3 regions of the Micromonospora sp. NPDC057141 genome follow, and region 1 is predicted to be linked to each of the others. Evidence: riboswitches for the same ligand, from Rfam matches in the RefSeq annotation. Region 1 holds a riboswitch; each other region holds the start of a gene.
What was found. A riboswitch is a leader RNA that binds a small molecule or an ion and turns the genes downstream of it on or off. The one in region 1 is predicted to bind cyclic di-AMP.
Positions count from the first base shown of each region.

Region 2: another riboswitch for cyclic di-AMP. It lies ahead of ACFT41_RS24105 (C39 family peptidase); the one in region 1 lies ahead of ACFT41_RS09735 (NlpC/P60 family protein).
Region 3: another riboswitch for cyclic di-AMP. It lies ahead of ACFT41_RS10300 (coiled-coil domain-containing protein); the one in region 1 lies ahead of ACFT41_RS09735 (NlpC/P60 family protein).

Region 1 covers NZ_JBHUVA010000011.1:50,115-55,902, forward strand. Annotated here, with positions in the region: gene ACFT41_RS09730 (NlpC/P60 family protein) at 36-1,052, shown strand; cyclic di-AMP (ydaO/yuaA leader) riboswitch at 1,265-1,405, shown strand; gene ACFT41_RS09735 (NlpC/P60 family protein) at 1,418-2,458, shown strand; gene dcd (dCTP deaminase) at 2,562-3,140, opposite strand; gene ACFT41_RS09745 (pyridoxamine 5'-phosphate oxidase family protein) at 3,242-3,835, shown strand; gene ACFT41_RS09750 (zinc metalloprotease) at 3,908-4,891, opposite strand; tRNA gene ACFT41_RS09755 (tRNA-Gly) at 5,135-5,208, shown strand; gene ACFT41_RS09760 (SAM-dependent methyltransferase) at 5,292-5,788, opposite strand, start outside.
Region 2 covers NZ_JBHUVA010000060.1:7,309-13,096, reverse strand. Annotated here, with positions in the region: gene ACFT41_RS24120 (acyltransferase family protein) at 1-702, shown strand, start outside; gene ACFT41_RS24115 (hypothetical protein) at 790-1,146, shown strand; gene ACFT41_RS24110 (hypothetical protein) at 1,308-2,081, shown strand; cyclic di-AMP (ydaO/yuaA leader) riboswitch at 2,483-2,625, shown strand; gene ACFT41_RS24105 (C39 family peptidase) at 2,858-3,718, shown strand; gene ACFT41_RS24100 (CDP-glycerol glycerophosphotransferase family protein) at 3,926-5,626, opposite strand; gene ACFT41_RS24095 (SDR family NAD(P)-dependent oxidoreductase) at 5,669-5,788, opposite strand, start outside.
Region 3 covers NZ_JBHUVA010000012.1:47,102-52,889, reverse strand. Annotated here, with positions in the region: gene ACFT41_RS10325 (cellulose binding domain-containing protein) at 1-1,254, shown strand, start outside; gene ACFT41_RS10320 (hypothetical protein) at 1,397-1,804, opposite strand; gene ACFT41_RS10315 (hypothetical protein) at 1,967-2,113, opposite strand; gene ACFT41_RS10310 (STAS domain-containing protein) at 2,455-2,817, shown strand; gene ACFT41_RS10305 (SRPBCC family protein) at 2,894-3,343, shown strand; gene ACFT41_RS10300 (coiled-coil domain-containing protein) at 3,392-4,465, opposite strand; cyclic di-AMP (ydaO/yuaA leader) riboswitch at 4,470-4,599, opposite strand; gene ACFT41_RS10295 (cation diffusion facilitator family transporter) at 4,753-5,670, opposite strand.

The sequences.
Region 1 (5,788 bases):
CGCGAGGCGCCCGGCGGTCGGTTGCGAAGGAGTCGGTGCCGGTGGCAACCATGCCCCCCCATCGTCGTGCCCCGGGACGATCGCCCGCTCGCCCGGGTGGTGTCCGCCGGTTCGCACATCGCCTGCTCACCCTGGTCGCGGCGGTCGCCGTCGGCGCCGGGACACTGACCGCGCCCGCGTACGCCGAGCCCTCGGTCGACGAGATCGAGGCGCAGATCGACAAGCAGTGGGAGCAGCTCGAACCCACCATCGAGCAGTACAACAAGGTGTCTGTGCAGCTGAAGGCGAACCGGGAGAAGGCGAAGGCGCTGGAGAAGAAGATCCAGCCGCTGGCGCTCGAAACCGAGCTGGCCATGAACCGCGTCGGCGATCTCGCCTCCCGCTACTACATCTCCGGCCCGTCGCAGGACATCGGCGCGCTGCTGGTCAGCACCAAGCCGGGCACCCTCGCCGAGCAGCTGACCATCCTGGACCGGCTGGCCGCGCAGGAGCGCAAGCAGGTCGAGGGCGTGCTCGCCATCCGGGCGAAGTACGACACCGAGAAGCAGAAGCTCGACACGCTCATCGCCACCCAGGAGAAGCAGACCAAGGAGCTGGCGGAGAAGAAGAAGCAGATCAACGCCGAGATCAAGCGGCTCCAGGCGTCGATGCCGAAGACGGTGGTGTCCGTCCAGGGGTGCCCGACCATCACCGGCGTGATCAATTCGGATGCCCGCACCGCCATCAAGACCGCCTGTGCGCAGGTCGGCGACCCGTACGTCTTCAACACCGCAGGGCCGGACACGTTCGACTGCTCCGGCCTGACCCAGTACGCCTACAAGGCGGCTGGAATCTACCTGGCCCACTTCACCGGCGACCAGTGGAAGAAGGGCACTCTGGTGTCGCGTTCCGAGGCTCGCCCCGGTGACCTGGTGTTCTTCTTCGCGGACGTGCATCACGTCGGCCTCTACCTCGGCAACGGCATGATGGTGCACGCGCCCCGCGCCGGCAAGCCGGTCAACGTGAGCAGCATCAACACCATGCCGATCGCCGGCTTCCGCCGAATCACCTGATCGCCCGGCGCGGCCCCCGCGAAGGCCGCGCCCGCAGCACCACCCGAGAGCCCTCGGTCCTCCGACCGGGGGCTCTCGGCGTGCGGTGGACATCGAAGCCGGCGACGGGTCTGTACGGTGCGTCACGGCCCGGTGGGTTGCGGATCGACGACGATCGTCTCTACTCTGGCCAATTGTCGGCCGGTAGCTGCACCGCCCAGCCGGGCGGTGACGGTGCGACACCGCCGAGTCGCCTCCGGGCGAGCCGGGGACCCAGGTACGCCGGGGTGAATCCGCAGCGGTGCTGCGGTAGGGCGCTCTCCCTTCCCGCCCGAACCCGTCAGCTAACCCGGTAGGCGGTAACGGAAGAAGGAGAACGGAGCCCGGTGGCACACCATGCCCCGCGGCGCCCGTCACGCCGGTCGGCCGACGCCGACCGCCTGCCGGCCGCGCCGCGCACCCGCTGGTCACGCTGCACCACCGCCCTCGCCGCCCTGGTCGGCGTCGCCGTCGTCCTGACCGGCGCACCGACCGTGGCCCACGCCGACCCCTCGGTCGCCGAGATCGAGCGGCAGATCGACGAGGACTGGAACAAGCTCGAACCGCTCATCGAGCGGCACAACGCCACCCGCCAGGACCTGGCCGCCAAGCGTAAGCAGGCCGACGCGCTCGCCGCGCGGATCGGGCCGCTCCAGCGCCAGGTGGACGAGGCGCTGGAGAAGGTCGGCGGCCTCGCCGCCGAGGCGTACAAGGGCGACAACCTCTCGGTGGTCAACGCCCTGCTGGGCAGCCGCACGCCCAGCCAGATGATGGGGCAGCTGGAACTGCTCGACCGGTTCGCCCAGCGCCAGCAGCACGATGTCCAGGCGGTCGTCGACCTCCGCGACGAGCTGGCCGCGAAGAAGCAGCCCCTCGACGAGATGGTCACCCAGCTCGCCCGCACCGAGGCCCAGCTCGCCGCTAGGAAGAAGCAGATCAACACCGAGATCGACCGCCTGCAGAAGCTGCGGCTGAAGGTGTACGGCAACGGCGGCGGCGGCCCGCTGCGGCCCGCCCCCTGCCCGGCGAGCTATCCGGGCGGCGGCGCGGGGACGGCGGTGAAGTTCGCCTGCGCCCAGATCGGCAAGCCCTACGTCTGGGGCGCCGAGGGCCCGAACTCGTACGACTGCTCGGGGCTGATGCTGGCCGCCTGGGCGAAGGCCGGGGTCTCGCTGCCGCACAACGCAGCCCGGCAGCGGTCGGTGACCGCCAAGGTCAGCCGCGCCGACCTGCGCCCCGGCGATCTGGTCTTCTACTATGCCGACCTGCACCACGTCGGCATGTACGTGGGCGGGGGCTGGGTGGTGCACGCCTCCCGGGCCGGTGTCCCGGTGAAGATGAAGCGCCTCGACGACGGCCCGATCCACAGCTTCGGCCGCCCCGCCTGAGGTGCAAGGAAGGGCCCCTTCTTAACGCATACGGTCGAGAAGGGGCCCCTTCTCACACCCGGAGGGGTCGACGGCGACGTCGCGTAGGGCAGGCAGGGCTGCGTCAGCGGGTCGGCCAGGTGCGCCAGCTCTGCCAGGAGCGGCTCGGGGTCGGGCCGCGCTGGCCCTGGTAGCGCGAGCCGTAGACCGCCGAACCGTACGGGTGCTCGGCCGGTGACGACAGCCGGAAGATGCACAGCTGGCCGATCTTCATGCCCGGCCAGAGCGTGATCGGCAGGTTCGCCACGTTGGACAGCTCCAGCGTGACGTGCCCCGAGAAGCCCGGGTCGATGAAGCCGGCCGTGGAGTGGGTGAGCAGCCCCAGCCGGCCCAGCGAGCTCTTGCCCTCCAGCCGGCCCGCGAGCTGGTCGCCGAGGGAGATCACCTCCAGCGTGGAGGCGAGCACGAACTCACCCGGGTGCAGCACGAACGGCTCGCCGTCGGGCACCTCGATCATGGAGGTCAGGTCGTCCTGCTGCATCGACGGGTCGATGTGCGTGTAGAGGTGGTTGTTGAAGACCCGGAAGAGCTGGTCGAGGCGTACGTCGATGCTCGACGGCTGCACCAGGGTCGGCTCGAACGGCTCCAGCGCGAGTGTGCCGGCCTTCAGCTCGGCGACGAGGTCGCGGTCGGAGAGCAGCATCGCAACACCATAGCGAGGCTGGTCGGCGAGCCGGCGATCGGTACGCCCCGGCCAGCGCGTCGCGCTTCGCGTGTCGTACAGGTGTTCGATAGGATGCTGGCATGGCTTCCTGGTCCGAATTCGCCGCTGACGAGCCACGACTCGCCGACGGGATCCGTCACCTCATGCAGCAGTACGGGCCGGGCTTCGGCTACCTGGCCACCGTCCGCGCCGACGGTGGGCCCCGGGTGCACCCGGTCTCCCCGGTGATCACCGACGAGGGGCTCTTCTGCTTCGTCGTCGACTCGCCGAAGCGGCGCGACCTCGAACGCGACGGCCGTTACGCGCTGCATTCCTTCCCGCCGGAGGACAGCGACGACGAGGCATACGTGGCCGGGCACGCCAGGCCCGTGACCGACCAGGCCCGGGTGGCCCGGCTCGCCGAGATCGGGCGGGCCGCGCCGCAGGTCGACTGGCGGCTCTTCGAGTTCACCGTCGACGTGGCGATGCTGGCCCGGCGTGGTGACGCCGGCACCGTCCGCCCCGGAGAGGCGACCGACCGGCCGGCCGTGCAGGTCTGGCTCGACCCTGGGGCGGCCGGTGCCGCGAGCACCGCGCCCGACGCCGCGAGCACCGCCTCGGGCGGCGGCGCTGTGGGCGTACCAGATCGGCGGTCGGCCCTCGGCGGGCGCGGCGCCCATCGTGCGGCGGCCTGACCCCCACAGACGCCGGTGCCGGCCCCGTCGGGAGACGGAGCCGGCACCGGGATGATCAGCGACAGCGGTACGTCAGGCCGCGCGGTACGCGTTCCACGCGGTCAGCATCCGATCCGCCTGGCCGGCGGTGAACTGGTACATGCACGAGTCGTACGTGTAGTCCATGAAGTTGGTGATCGGGTCGAGGCCGGTCGCGGTGCAGGTGTCCCGCCCGGTCGGGCACTGGAAGGCCGCCTCGGCCTCCGCCGGCGTGTCGCTCACGCCGTCGCCGGAGCCGCGGCAGCCGCCCTGGAAGGTGTGGTAGAGGTTCAGCCAGTGGCCGATCTCGTGGGTGCCGGTGTCGCCCTGGTTGTAGTTGGTGGCGGTGCCGCCCGGCAGCGACTCGCTCAGCACGACGACGCCGTCCATGCTGTCCAGCCGGCGCTTCGGGAAGGTGGCCCAGCCGAGCAGGTCGTCGCTCAACTCGCCGAGGTAGATGTTCAGCGTGTTCTTGCCGCCCTCGCGCAGCGAGGTCTTCATCGAACGCTCGGCCGAGGAGCCCGACACGATCGGGTACCACGCCGGGTTGGTGACCCGGTTGATCTTCTGGAGCTGGAAGCTGAAGGCGGTGGCCGCGCCGCCGGTGGCGCCGCTGTAGGCCTGGTTCAGCACGCTGATCTGCGAGTTGATCATCGAGTCCGGGATGTTGCCGCCAGCGCGGGTGCCGTCCTCCTGGATGACGTGCACGATGACCGGCACGGTCACGGTGGCGAGCGCGGCGGCGCCAGCCCCGACCCGGAAGTTGGCCCGTTCGCGCAGGGCGGCGGCGAGGTCGGCCTCCCGCTCGCGGGTCTCCTTGGCGGTCAGTTCGTTCGGCTCGTGCTTGGCCTGCGCGCCGGCCTTCACCCGGGCGTCCGAGTGGACGTCGGCCGGCTCGACGCACGCCTCCGTCGGGGCGGCGGAGAAGGCCGAAGCGGCCGGGACGACACCCACGGCGGCGGTGCTGAGCAGCAGCGCGAGGGTCGTCGACGCGACGCCGGCAGTACGCCGGGTCAGCAGGTTGGGACGGAGTCCCATGGGCCCACCTCTTTCTGGCGGCGCGGCAGGGGGTGTGTCGCGCCGTGGCTTGAACGTGCGGGAGACGTTACAACCGATCGAGGGATTTGAGAATGGGCATATGTTGCGGCCTTGAAAATCCTACGCACCGTCGATGGCCTGCGGATCATGGTCGGCCGGGCGTGGTGGCGTGCGGGAGGGTGGGGCGCGTGAGGGGGTGCCTGGGTGCACGCGGCGACGGTGTCGGGTACAGTGGGTCCGCCTGCGGGTGTAGTTCAATGGCAGAACATCAGCTTCCCAAGCTGACAGTGCGGGTTCGATTCCCGTCACCCGCTCCACGCACGAAGGCCCTGGTCAGGACGCAAGTCCCGAGCCGGGGCCTTCGAGATTCCACGGCTCGTGATCCCCTCCATGGCGACGGCTACCGGACGAAGGTGAACAGCACCCCGGACGTGTCCAGTGGCCGGGGCGTGCCGGTGAACCGGTGCACGCCAACCGAGAAGAGCACGCCGTCCGGCGCGTGGAACGAGCGCTCGGCGAAACCGGCGTCCCGCAGCCAGCCGCGCAGTGCCGGGGTCAGGTCGGGAGCGCGCCGGGTCCGCGTCCAGATCACCGTGGCGTCGGCCGCGCACAACTGCGGCAGGGCGGCCACGGTCCGGCGTACGTCGTGGTCGTCGATGTTGCCGAAGACGCCCGCCATCAGCACGAGGTCGGCCGGCACCGCCTGTGCGTACGACGAGAGCCGGCCCGCGTCCGCCTGCCGGACGGTGGCGTTCGCGAGGCCGGCCCGGGCGGCGGTGATCCGGGCGGCGGTGACGTTGCCCGGGTCGTTCTCCAGCAGCGTGGCGCGGACGCGGGCCGCGTCGGCCCGACCAGCCAGTGCTCCGACGAGGTCGTGCCCCTGGCCCGTGCAGGCGC
Region 2 (5,788 bases), on a different contig from region 1:
TACTTCTACAGCGTCAACTCGGTGAGCTGGTCGCTCTCCTGCGAGTTGTTCTTCTACGTCTGCCTGCCGTTCGCGCTGCCGCTGGTGCGCCGGGCGCGGGTCGGGGTGCTGTGGGCGGTGGTGGTGGCGGTGCCGCTGCTGATCGTGGCGCTCTGGCCGGGGCAGCGGCTGGTGCCGCAGGAGAGCACCTGGTGGTTCACCCAGGTCTTCCCGGTCGTGCGTTCCCTGGAGTTCTGGATGGGGGTGGCCGCCGCCGAGCTGCTGCGCCGGGGGCGCTGGCGTGGCCCCGGGCTCACCGCCGCCAGCGCCGTCTTCGTCGTCACCTGGGTGGTCGCCGCCCAGTGGATCCGCGCCGAGCTGTGGGCGGCGCTGCTCGCGGCGGCGTACCTGCTGGTCATCGTGGCCGCCGCCGACGCGGACGTGCGCGGCGCGCGGACGCCCTGGCGGTCCCGGCCGATGGTCTGGCTCGGCGAGGTCTCCTTCGCCTTCTACCTGGTGCACGTCTTCGTCATGGTCACCGTCCTGCGGCTGGCCGACCGGCTCGGCACGGGGCTGCCCGGCTGGTGGGGCCCACTGGTGGCGGTCGGCTTCCTGCTGGTGAACCTCGGTCTGGCCGCGCTGCTGCACCGCTGGGTGGAGACGCCGCTGACCCGCCGGCTCGGGCCGCCGCGCCGGCCCCGCACCCCGGCCGCCGCACCCTGAGCGCCGCCGGCAGTGCGCCACGCCGTGTCGAGGAGTGACACGCCAGCCGACCGTGCGCGGCGCGAGCGGTGGCGGTAGCGTGGACATGTGCTTCCCGTCGCGCTGACCTGTCCCCTGTGGTGGGTCGCGCGCTGGACGGCGCGGATGCTGGCGAGCCTCGCTGTCGTGGTCGCGTTCTCCCTCGGTGCCGCGTCGCTGCCGCTCGGCACGATGGTTCCCGGTGGTGCCGATCCTGGCCCGGTCGTCGCGGCCACCGCCGCCACGAAATCCACCGTCGCCGCAGAGTCCACCGTCGCCGCGGATGCCGCCGTTGTGTTGCGGCCGGCCGACGCGCCACCGCCAGCCGGGGCCGGGCACCCGTCGGTTACCGCGCCGGCCCCGCAGCGGGTGCCGACCGGGCATACCCCCGCCGCCGCCGGCCCCCGCGCGCCGCCGGTCGCCTGAGCCACCCGGTCGCCTGAGCCACCCGGCGGGCCGCGCCCGCCACCACCGTCGCCGACGAGGTTTCACCGCCGCACCCGTCCGCCGGGCCCGGTACGCCGCACGCGTCCCGCCCGGCGGCGGTGCGGATCCCTTTCCGCCTCCACTCCTGTGAGGTGCCGACCATGGACATCGTTCTCTACCAGATCCTGACCGAGGTGCCGGTGGCCGCCGCCATCTGGTCCGTGCTGCTCGTGCTGGCGCTCACCGTGCTCACCGTGCTGGTCGCCCGCCCGGAGCGGGACCGCCCGCCCGCCACCGAGCCCCCGACCGGCCCCGCCGCGCCGCCCGCCCCGGAGGCCGCCGACCAGCGCCGGTACGCCGAGGAGGTGGCGGTGGCCGCCGCCGGGGCCGCGCAGAACGCCCGCCGCCGGCGGGCTGCGTGGACGGCCGTCCAGGACGCCGCCGAGCGGGCCTGGCAGGCGTACGACGAGGCGGAGACCGCCGCCCGGCGCTTCCGTGACGCTGGCGCCCTGCCGACGCCGCGCACCCCGCGCACGCCCGCCGAGTACGCGGCCCGGGAGCGCTGGCTGCACCATGCGGCCACGGCAGCCCACCTGCGGGGGGAGTTGTCCATCGGCCAGCTCTGCGACGTCTTCGCCCGCCGGGGCGGCTGGGACCCCCGGCTGCACCCGGTGGAACAGGAGGTCGTCCTGGCCCGGGCGGTCCGGGACGGCAGGCTGGCCCGCTACCGGGCCGCCGCCGAGCGCGAGCGGGCCGCGTGGGGCGACGCCGAACTGGCCGCCGAGGCCGCCCGGGCGCTGGCCGCCGAGGCGTACGCCGCCGCCGAACGTGTCCGACCCACGGAGGTGCCGGCCCCCCGCGCGGCGGCAGCCGGCCGCGCCGTCCCGGCCGCCCGCTGGCGCCCGGCCCGCTGGCGCCCGGCCCGGATCGGCTGAGCCTCCACCGCCCCGCCCCCCCCGCCCCCCGCCCGCCCCCGCCTCGCCCCGGTGATCAAGAAGTTTGCGTCATGATGGAGATCAACTCTGACGTTTTCCTCTTGATCACCGGGGCGGGGGTGTGGTCGGCCGTGAGCCGGGTCACGACCGTCGGGAATCGGGCAACCGGTCCAGACGGTCCGATCGGCTGTCGCAATTCACCGACGATCGTGACCGGTTGTCCCGTTACGGTCCGCTGACGTCGTCTGAGCCGAGCCTCCCATTGAGACACGTCAGCTCCGAATGGCCCGTAAACGAGTTCGCACTGGGGCGTTTAAGCAGGTGGCGAGGGGTTGGCAGGGCTGCGGTCGGCCAGTAGTGTCGGCCCGTCCGGTGCGGTACCCGATCGCAAGAGGCGACGCCGCGCCGACCCGCTCAATCGTGATCATCACGAACCGGGGACCCATTGCACGTCCGGGGTGAATCTGCGGGCCACGGCCTGCGGTAGGGCGATCTTCCCGCCCGAATCCGTCAGCTAACCCGGTAGGCGGTGTCGGAAGGAGTTCCATCCTCGTGCAGCACGACCCCACCCCCCGGGTTGTTCCTCCACCACGGAGCCCGGTGCCCGCGTCCGCCGCCGCCGAACAGGCGCACTGACCGTCGCACCCTTGCGTACGCCCGCCTGAGTGGGCGCCCCCAGAAAGCGGACCCCACCGGCCGCGGACCTGCTCCGCGCCGCCGTGCGCCGCCGTGCGCCCGGATGCCTCCGCTTCCGCCCCCGTCCCGTGGAGGAACACATGAACGATCAACTCAAGCGGCACCTGCGGCGACTCGCCACGGAACGTCCGTACCAGGTCGTCGCCGGCTCCGCTGCGGCGCTCCTGCTGGCCTCCGGCACCGGCGCGCTGCTCGCCGCCGCCGACGCCCCCGCCCCGCAGCGGACCACCAGCGCCGCCGTCGCCGAGGTCGTGCCCCGCCTCGATGGCGCGGCCAGCCGCGGCCAGGCACGGATCGCCGTGCCGCCCTCTGCCGGTGCACCAACCAGCGCCTCGCCGTCGCCGAGCGCCACCTCGGCCGCCCCGAACCCCGACCTGACCGCCACGGCGACGCCGAAGAAGACCACGGCGAAGCCGGCGGCCCCGAAGCCGCCGTCGGCCAAGGTCCTCGACTACGACTACGAGGCACAGACCACCTACTACTACTGTGGCCCGGCGGCGGTGCGCAACGCGCTCTCCGCCACCGGCGTCGAGGGCACCCAGGACGACCTAGCCGCCCGCCTCGGCACCACCGAGATGGGCACCAACTCGGCCTACGACACCACCCGGGTGCTCAACGACATGGTCAAGGGCGACCCGTACCGGACCCGGCTGATCCCCGGCGGCGCCGCCACCCCGGCGGAGACGGACCAGCTCCAGGCCGACGTCGTGAAGGCGATCAGCGCCGGGCGCGGCGTCGTGGTGAACATCGCCGGCGACGCCACCGACGTCGACGGCGGCTGGCACTCCTTTCCCGGCGGCCACTACATCGCCGTCGTCGGCTACCGCGACTCCGGGCGCGCCGTGCGCATCGCCGACTCGGCGGACCCGGCCGTCCCGGCGTACTGGATCAGCACCGCCGCGCTGGCCCACTGGGCCGCGACCCGCGGTTACTCGGCCTGACACCACCCTCCCCCACCGGCCCCGGCTCTCCCGAGAGAGCCGGGGCCGGTCCCGGCTCGCGGTCCGGTGAGACCGCAGGCGGATCACTCCCGGATGGCGGACGGCGTGCTGGCTCTGGGGTTACGGGCGCCCGCCTGCCCTGCTCCGGCGCGGAGTTCCCCGTGTTCGCCCGCCGGCACAACCTGCTGTGGCCGACGGGCGGGACGCTCAGGCGGTGGGGGAGTGGGCCACGGCGTCGGCGGCGCGCGGGGCCGGCGGGTGCCAGCCCGGCTCCAGCTCCCGGCGGGCCGCCGCCAGGAACGCCTCGGCGTACGACTCGGCCGGGAAGTCGCCCAGGTAGTGGGCCCGGGTGCCCCAGCGGGCGGCCCCCTTGGGGTCGGTGTCCAGCAGCAGGGCGAGCACCTCGTCGAGGTTGCCCGCGTCGCGCCGCAGCACGTACCCCGGGCCGGCCAGCGGGAACCGCTCGACGAAGCGGTCGCCGTCGCCGACCATGTCCGTCACCGCGTACGGCTTGCCGGAGTAGAGGTAGTCGGAGATGACCCCGGAGACGTCCGAGACCAGCGCGTCGGAGCGGTTCACGCAGTCGACCAGGGACAGTTCCCGGCTGGCCGCCGCGCCGAAGACGTGCTGCCGCCCGGTGCGGGCCCGGTCCGCCGCCAGCAGCTCCGTGAGCCGGGCGAGCTGCCGCGCCGACGCCGGGTTCTGTCCGGTGTACGGGTGGGCGCGCAGGATCACCGTCGCGCCCCGGGCCAGCAGCCCCCGCACGATCGTCTCGCCCACCGGCAGCGAGCAGTAGTTCGCATCGGCGTGGTGCCCCGTCCAGGTCGGGGTGTAGAGCACCGTCGGGTTCGCCAGACCGGGGGTCGGCGTGCGGCGTACCTCGATCGACTCGACCTGCGGGCGGCCGACCACGACGAACTTTTCCGCCGGGATGTCCACCCCGGCGCGGGCGTACCGGTCGATCGCGGCCCGGCCCGCCACGAAGTTGCGGTCGAACAGCGCCGTGACCGGGTTGGCGCTCGGGGCCTTGTCGCTGTCGCCGTGGTGGATCTGCACGTGGGTGAGCTGCGCGAACCGGATGCAGTGGCTGTTCTTCGCCCCGTGGTTGACGTAGAACGCCACCTTCAGGCTCGGCACCAGCGCCTCGTCCATCGCCTTCAGCGTCGGGCAGTAGACCACCGGCGCGGTGGTGGCCGCGGCGAGCGGGGCGAGGAACTCCGGCTCCCGCACCATCACGAAGAACGGCCGGCCGATCCGCTCCAGGTAGGGCAGCCACATGGTGACCTGGTATTCCGACCCGGGCGGGGCGGAGAAGTGCAGCAGGAACTCCGGCCGGTGCGCGCGCAGCGCCCGGGCCACCGCCGAGCCGCCCGCCCCGGGCCGCAACCGCCGCTTGGCCAGGTCCACCGTGACCGCCCCGGCCCCCGCCCCGACGGCGAGGGCCACCAGCAGCGCCACCCCGGCCGGCAGCACCAGGGCGGCGGCCAGCGCCACCACGGCGAGCAGCACCAGCAGGGCGTCGCCCAGCCGGCCCGCGACCAGCGGGGTCCACGACCGCACGGGCAGGTTCACCGCCCGGATCTCCAGGTCGCCGGCCTGCCGCAGTGGCCCCACCAGCAGCACCAGCCCCAGCAGCACCAGGGCCGTCGCCGTCAGTGCCGGGTCGAAGCCGGCGTCGAGCCGCCGGGCGTACCCGACGAGGATGGCCGCGGCGAGCAGCACCGCCTCGGCGGTGCTGTCGGCGGCCGGGCGGACCCGCCGCTCCCAGCCGGCGGCGGCCAGGGCCGCCACCGCGAGCGCCAGGCCCCAGCCCGTCGCCCCGGTCAGGGCGAGCACGAGGAACGCCAACACCGCCAGGCCGGTGGCCGCCACCCGGGCGGTCAGCTTCCTGACCAGGTCACCACGCATGTCGCTTCGCTTCCTTCGCCCGTCGCGGTGGCCGTCGACGCCTCAGCCGGCCGCAGCCGGGGCGGACGCGCGGCTGGCCTGGGCGGGCACGCTCGCGGCGGGTGCCTCGCCGGGCGCCCGGCGCACGTCGATGACCTGCCCGGTCAGCTCGGAGATCAGCAC
Region 3 (5,788 bases), on a different contig from region 1:
ATGTTCGCCCAGCCGGTCTTCGCCAGCACCACCAGCATCGACTACGCCGAGGCCAACCCGGCGACGATGGTGCGGGCCGGCAACTTCACCGACGCCGACCGCCCCAACGACAGCCACGTCGCGTTCTCCACCGACGGCGGGGCCAACTGGTTCCAGGGCAGCGAGCCGGGCGGGATCAACAACGGTGGCACCGTCGCCGCGTCCGCCGACGGCAGCCAGTTCGTCTGGTCGCCCGGCGACGCCGGCCAGCAGGTCGTCCGCTCGGTCGGCTTCGGCAACTCGTGGACGGCCGCGACCGGCATCCCGGCCAACGCCGTCGTCGAGTCCGACCGGGTCAACAAGAACAAGTTCTACGGCTTCTCCGGCGGCACGTTCTACGTCAGCACCAACGGCGGGGCGAGCTTCACCGCGTCGGCGGCCACCGGCCTGCCGGGCACCGGCAACGTGAAGTTCAAGGCCCTGCCCGGCACGGAGGGCGAGATCTGGCTGGCCGGCGAGGGCGGGCTGTGGCGCTCGACCGACTCCGGGGCCACCTTCACCAAGCAGTCCGGCGTGTCGTCGGCGGTGAACGTGGGCTTCGGCAAGGCGGCCCCCGGGCAGACGTACCCGGCGCTGTTCGTCTTCGGCACCGTCGACGGCCAGGCCGGCCTGTTCCGGTCGGACGACACCGGCGCGGCCTGGGTCCGGATCAACGACGACAAGCACCAGTACGGCAACGCGGGCGAGGCGCTGACCGGTGACCCGCGCGTCTACGGGCGCGCCTACCTGGGCACCAACGGGCGGGGCATCATCGTCGCCGACCGGCTCGGCGGTGCCACCACCCCGCCGGCGACGACGCCCCCGGCGACGACACCCCCGGCCACCACGCCCCCGGCGACCACTCCGCCGGCGACGACGCCGCCGGCCACCACGCCCCCGGCGACCCCGACGGGCACGCCGGTGCCGGCAGGGGCCTGCTCGGCGACGTACAAGGTGATCGGCTCCTGGTCCGGTGGCTTCCAGGGCGAGGTGACCGTGAAGAACAACAGCGGCTCGGCGAAGAGCTACTGGGGCGTGGTCTGGAACTTCCCCAACGGCCAGCAGATCACCCAGCTCTGGGGCGGCACGTACACCCAGACCGGGGCCCAGGTCGTGGTGCGTGACGCGGGCTGGAACGGGGCCCTGCCCGTCGGTGGCAGCACCACCTTCGGCTTTGTCGCCAGCGGGACCGGAGCCAACTCGACTCCGGCGATCCTGACCTGCACGGCCAACTGACCGTCCACCCGGGCGCGAACCCCGGGCCGGCCTCCCCGCACGGAGGCCGGCCCGGTTCGCGTCTCGGTGGGCCTCGCGTCTTGGTGGGTCGGCGATGACGACCAGCCGGGGCGGCTCAGCCGTCCCGGCGTGTCGGGTGAGCTCAGCCGTCCAGGCCGACCGGGGAGTCGGGCCGGTCGACGTCGACGAACTCGATCTCCTCGACGTCGCGCTCGCCCCGGCGCCCGACGGCCCGCGCGGCCGAACCGGCGGCCCAGCCGATCGCCGCTCCGGCCAGGGCGGCCCCGATCAGCAGCGTCCAGGGCAGGGCGGGCCGGCGGCCGGCGAGCGCGTCGAAGGCCAGCACCGCCCGGCGGCGCGCCTCGTCGGCCGCGGAGCCGACCAGGTCGCCCGCGTCGTCGGCGAGGCCGGAGCCGCTGCGCCGGGCGGAGCGGGCGGTGCCCCGAACGCTGTCCCCGGCGGAGCCTACGGCGGAGGCCAGATGCTGCCACGCCTGGTCCGCGATCCGCTCGGGCTTGCTGCGGCGCTCCAGCAGGTTGGTTCCGAACATCGTGCTACCTCCTCGGGTGCCGAAGCTTGCGGCCACTTCGGACTGCGGCGTGGGACCGGTGGGCGGTCGCCCGCCGGTGGGTCGCCCCCGCCGGCGTGGTCCGCCCACCGGGGCAGTGCCCCACCCGACGCCGCCGCAAACCCCGGCGTGCCGGCTGTGCCTTCAGCGTACGGACACCACCGCCGCGCCCCGGGCGAAGTCGTCGCCGTCGTCGTCATCGTCGTCGTCCCCGCCGCCGCCGAAGCCGCAGGCCAACATGAGTGCGAGCAGCGCGCCGACGCCGGCCAGGCCGGCCAGTCTCCGGATCATTTGGTGGTTCCTTCCGTGGTGCGGGTGTGGACGCCGCCGATGTTAGGCGGGGCGGGCAACGGCGGCGGGTCCCGCCGGTGACGGCCGGGTGGACCACACGCCCGGGGCGCGGGGTGCGCGCGAAGGTCGGAGGGGACCGCTACCCTGGGTCGGCGACATCGGCCCCGGGCCGGTCGTGTGGCTAACAGGATCTGAAAAGTCCGGATAAGGGCAACGTGTTTTGCCCTGATCCACGAATTGCTCATCCCGAGGGGTGGCGACCGAGGCCGTCGGAGGAATACTCTCGGTCGCGGCCCGCGTACTGATGAGGCGCCCGTGAATGGGCGAGTGGAGGTGCTCGCGTGAGCCTGTCGATCGTGAAGTCGGTTCTTTCCGGTGGTGTCATCGAGATCGCCCCGCGTGGCGAGATCGACGTCGACACCGCGTACGAGGTGCGCGAAGCCGTCGCGGAGGTGCTCACCAAGGGGCGTCCCGCCCGCATCGAGCTGAACATGCGCCTCATCACCTTCATCGACTCGGTCGGCATCAGCGCGATGGTGGCCGGCTTCCAGACCGCCGAGGTCAGCGGCGTGAAGCTGGTCGTCACCGAGCCGAGCCGGTTCGTGCACCGGCAACTGTGGGTGACCGGCCTGCTCGGCCTCTTCGGTGCCCCCGAGCCCTACTACGCCGGCACGGCCACCCCCGAGGTGCTGCCGGGCGCCTGACCGGGGTCGCCGGCGGTGGTTCACGCGCCGGGGCCCGGCTCTTCCTCCACGCCCTCGGGTGGGGGACGATCGACGGATGCCCCGGCGCGACAGCTTCCAATACTCGGTCCAGGCCTGCTGCCCGCGGGCCGAGGCAGTGGCGCTGCTCAGTGACCCCGCCCGGCAGACCGAGCTGCATCCGTTGATCACGCGGGTGCGCCGGTTGCCGCCCCGGCCGGGTGCCCTGGCCAGTTATGCGATAACCGATCAGCTCGCCGCCGGGCCGCTGCGCTTCGGCGTGACGTATCAGGCGGACGTGCTGGTGGTGACCGACGACGAGATCGTCACGCTGGCCCGGCAGCGGCCGGCCACGACGGTGCGTAACCACACCCGGCTGCGCGACGAGCCGGGCGGCCTCGTCCGCGTCGACGTGGAGATCACCCTGGCCGCCCCGACGCTGCTGTTCGCGTACGCCTTCCGGCAGGCCCGCTCGGCGCACCTCGGGCTGGCCCGCCGGCTGGGCGAGGTGCTGGGCCGGGCGGCGTAGCGCCCCGGCGACCCGGCCCACGGGGGAGGGCCGCCGAGGCGGGCGCGGTCAGATCACCGACAGGTGCACGTGGTTGGTGTGGTCGCTGGACGGGTCCCCGTTTCCGCCGCTGTACGCCTTCCAGCCGCTGCTGGGCAGCCAGATCTGCTTGAACCAGATCACGTACAGCACGGCGAGCCGGTCGGCGTTGCGCACGTAGTACGCCGCCAGGTTGTTGCCGTAGGTGCGGTCCCCGCCGGTGGCCACGCCGCCGAAGCCGCCCTTCTGCGCGGCGAAGTCGCAGGCCCGGCCCTTCGGGTGCTCGCCGGAGCCACCGGGGCGGTAGCAGGAGACGTACCGGGTGAAGCCGGCGGCCTTGGCCTGGTTGAGCGCGTGCAGGGTGCGCGGGGTGATGCAGCCGTTGGCCGGGGTGGGGTCGTTGACGCTGCACGACTCCGCCGGCCAGGAGCCGTCGGAGTTGCGCTTCGCGGGGGTGGCGTTGGCGCTGGAGCTGCCGCCCGGGCTGGACCCGCCGCCGCTGTTGCTGCTGGCCTTGTTGTTGGCCACGGTGAGCGCCCGTTCGGCCTGTTCCTTGCGCTTGCCCATCAGCGTGACCTGCTTGCGCTGCTCGCGGATCTCGCCGTCGATCCCCTGTCGGGTCTTCGTCGCCTCGTCCCGGGTGGTCAGCAGCGCGCGCAGCGCCCGGTCCTCGTTGGCGGCGACCGCGTCGAGCGCGGCGGCCCGGTCCAGGAATCCCTCGGGGGAGCTGCTGTCGAGCAGCAGTGAGGCGGCGGTGAGCCGACCCTTCTTGTACGCCACACCGGCGATCTCGCCGACCTTCGCGCCCCGCGTGACCAGCTCGGCCTCGACCGTCTTGAGCTGGCCGCCGAGCTTCTGCTGCCGCTTCACCGAGCGGTCGAGGGCGGTCTTGGCCTCCAGGTAGCCCTTGCTGGCCGCTTCGAGCTGGGCGCGCAGGGCGGGGGTGCCGCCCTCCTCGTCGTCGCCCGGCGCGGCGAGCAGGCCGACGGGCGGCGCGGCCCCGGCCGGCGTCACGGGCGCGGCCCCGAGGCCGACGGCGAGCGTCAGCACCAGCGCCGCCGCGACCCGGGCGGCGATCCTTCCTACAGGTGCCACTACTGGCATATGCATGTCCTTCCATCAGCCGCCGACCGGGTTAGCTGACGGGTTCGGGACGGACGATCCCTACCGCTGGAGCGGATGCACCCCACGAACATGGTTCCCCGGCTCGCCCGTAGGCGATTAGGCGGCGGCCACCACAGGCGCCGGAGGGCGCCGCCCGGCGGAGGCCGGGACCGAGCCTACCGGTGCCTGTGGGACCAGCGCTGCTTCCGTGACGGAGGGTACGCGGATAAATCCCGTCAAGTCCGGCATTCGACCGTATAAGTCACGAAAATTGATGGGCGTCGGTCTCACCAGCCGGCCGGCCCGCAGCCGTCGCGGGCCGCCCCCGGCTCGACCTGCAACGTGGCGTGCTCGATGTGGAAGTCCTCGTGCAGGGCGGTGCGGGCGGCGGTCAGCACCGCGCCGACCTCCGCGCCGGGCGCCATGGTCAGGTGGGCCGAGGCGACCTCCATGCCGGAGGTCAGCGTCCAGACGTGCAGGTCGTGCACCTCGACCACGCCGGGCACGGCGGCCAGCCGGTCGTGCACGGCGGTCACCTGGAGGTGCTCCGGCGCGGCCTGGACCAGGATGCGCACCGCGGCCCGACCGAGCCGCCAGGTGCGGGGCAGGATGAACACGCCGATCGCGACGGCCACCGCCGGGTCCGCCCACCACCAGCCGGTGACCATGATCAGCGCCGCCGCCCCGATCACCCCGACCGACCCGAGCAGGTCGCCCAGCACCTCCAGGTACGCCCCGCGCAGGTTGAGGCTCTCCTTCGCCCCGCTGCGCAGCAGGGCGAACGCGGCGACGTTGGCGAGCAGGCCCAGCACCGCCACCGCGAGCATCGGGCCGGTGGTCACCTCGGGCGGGTCGCCGAAGCGGCGGACGGCCTCGACGAGGACGTAGACGGCGACGCCGCTGAGCAGCAGGGCGTTGCCGAGCGCGGCGAGCACCTCCAACCGGTAGAGCCCGAACGTGCGCTGCGGGTCGGCGGTGGCCCGGCGGGTGGCGGTGATCGCGGCGAGCGCCATGCCGATGCCGAGCACGTCGGTGAACATGTGCCCGGCGTCGGAGAGCAGCGCCAGCGAGCCGGTGCCGAGCGCGGTCACCGCCTCGACGATCATCAGCACGGCGAGCAGCGCGAACGCCGCCCAGAGCCGCCCCGAATGGCGGTCGGAGGCGTTTGCCGCCACCCCGTGGTGGTGGTCATGACCTGCGCCCACGCCCACACCCTCCGTCCGTGATCCCAACCCCCCGGCCAAATCTATGTTCACATCGCAATGTATGCAAGTGATCGGCGGCGGTCCGGCCGGTGAACGGCCGGGGCCGGATCAGCCGTCG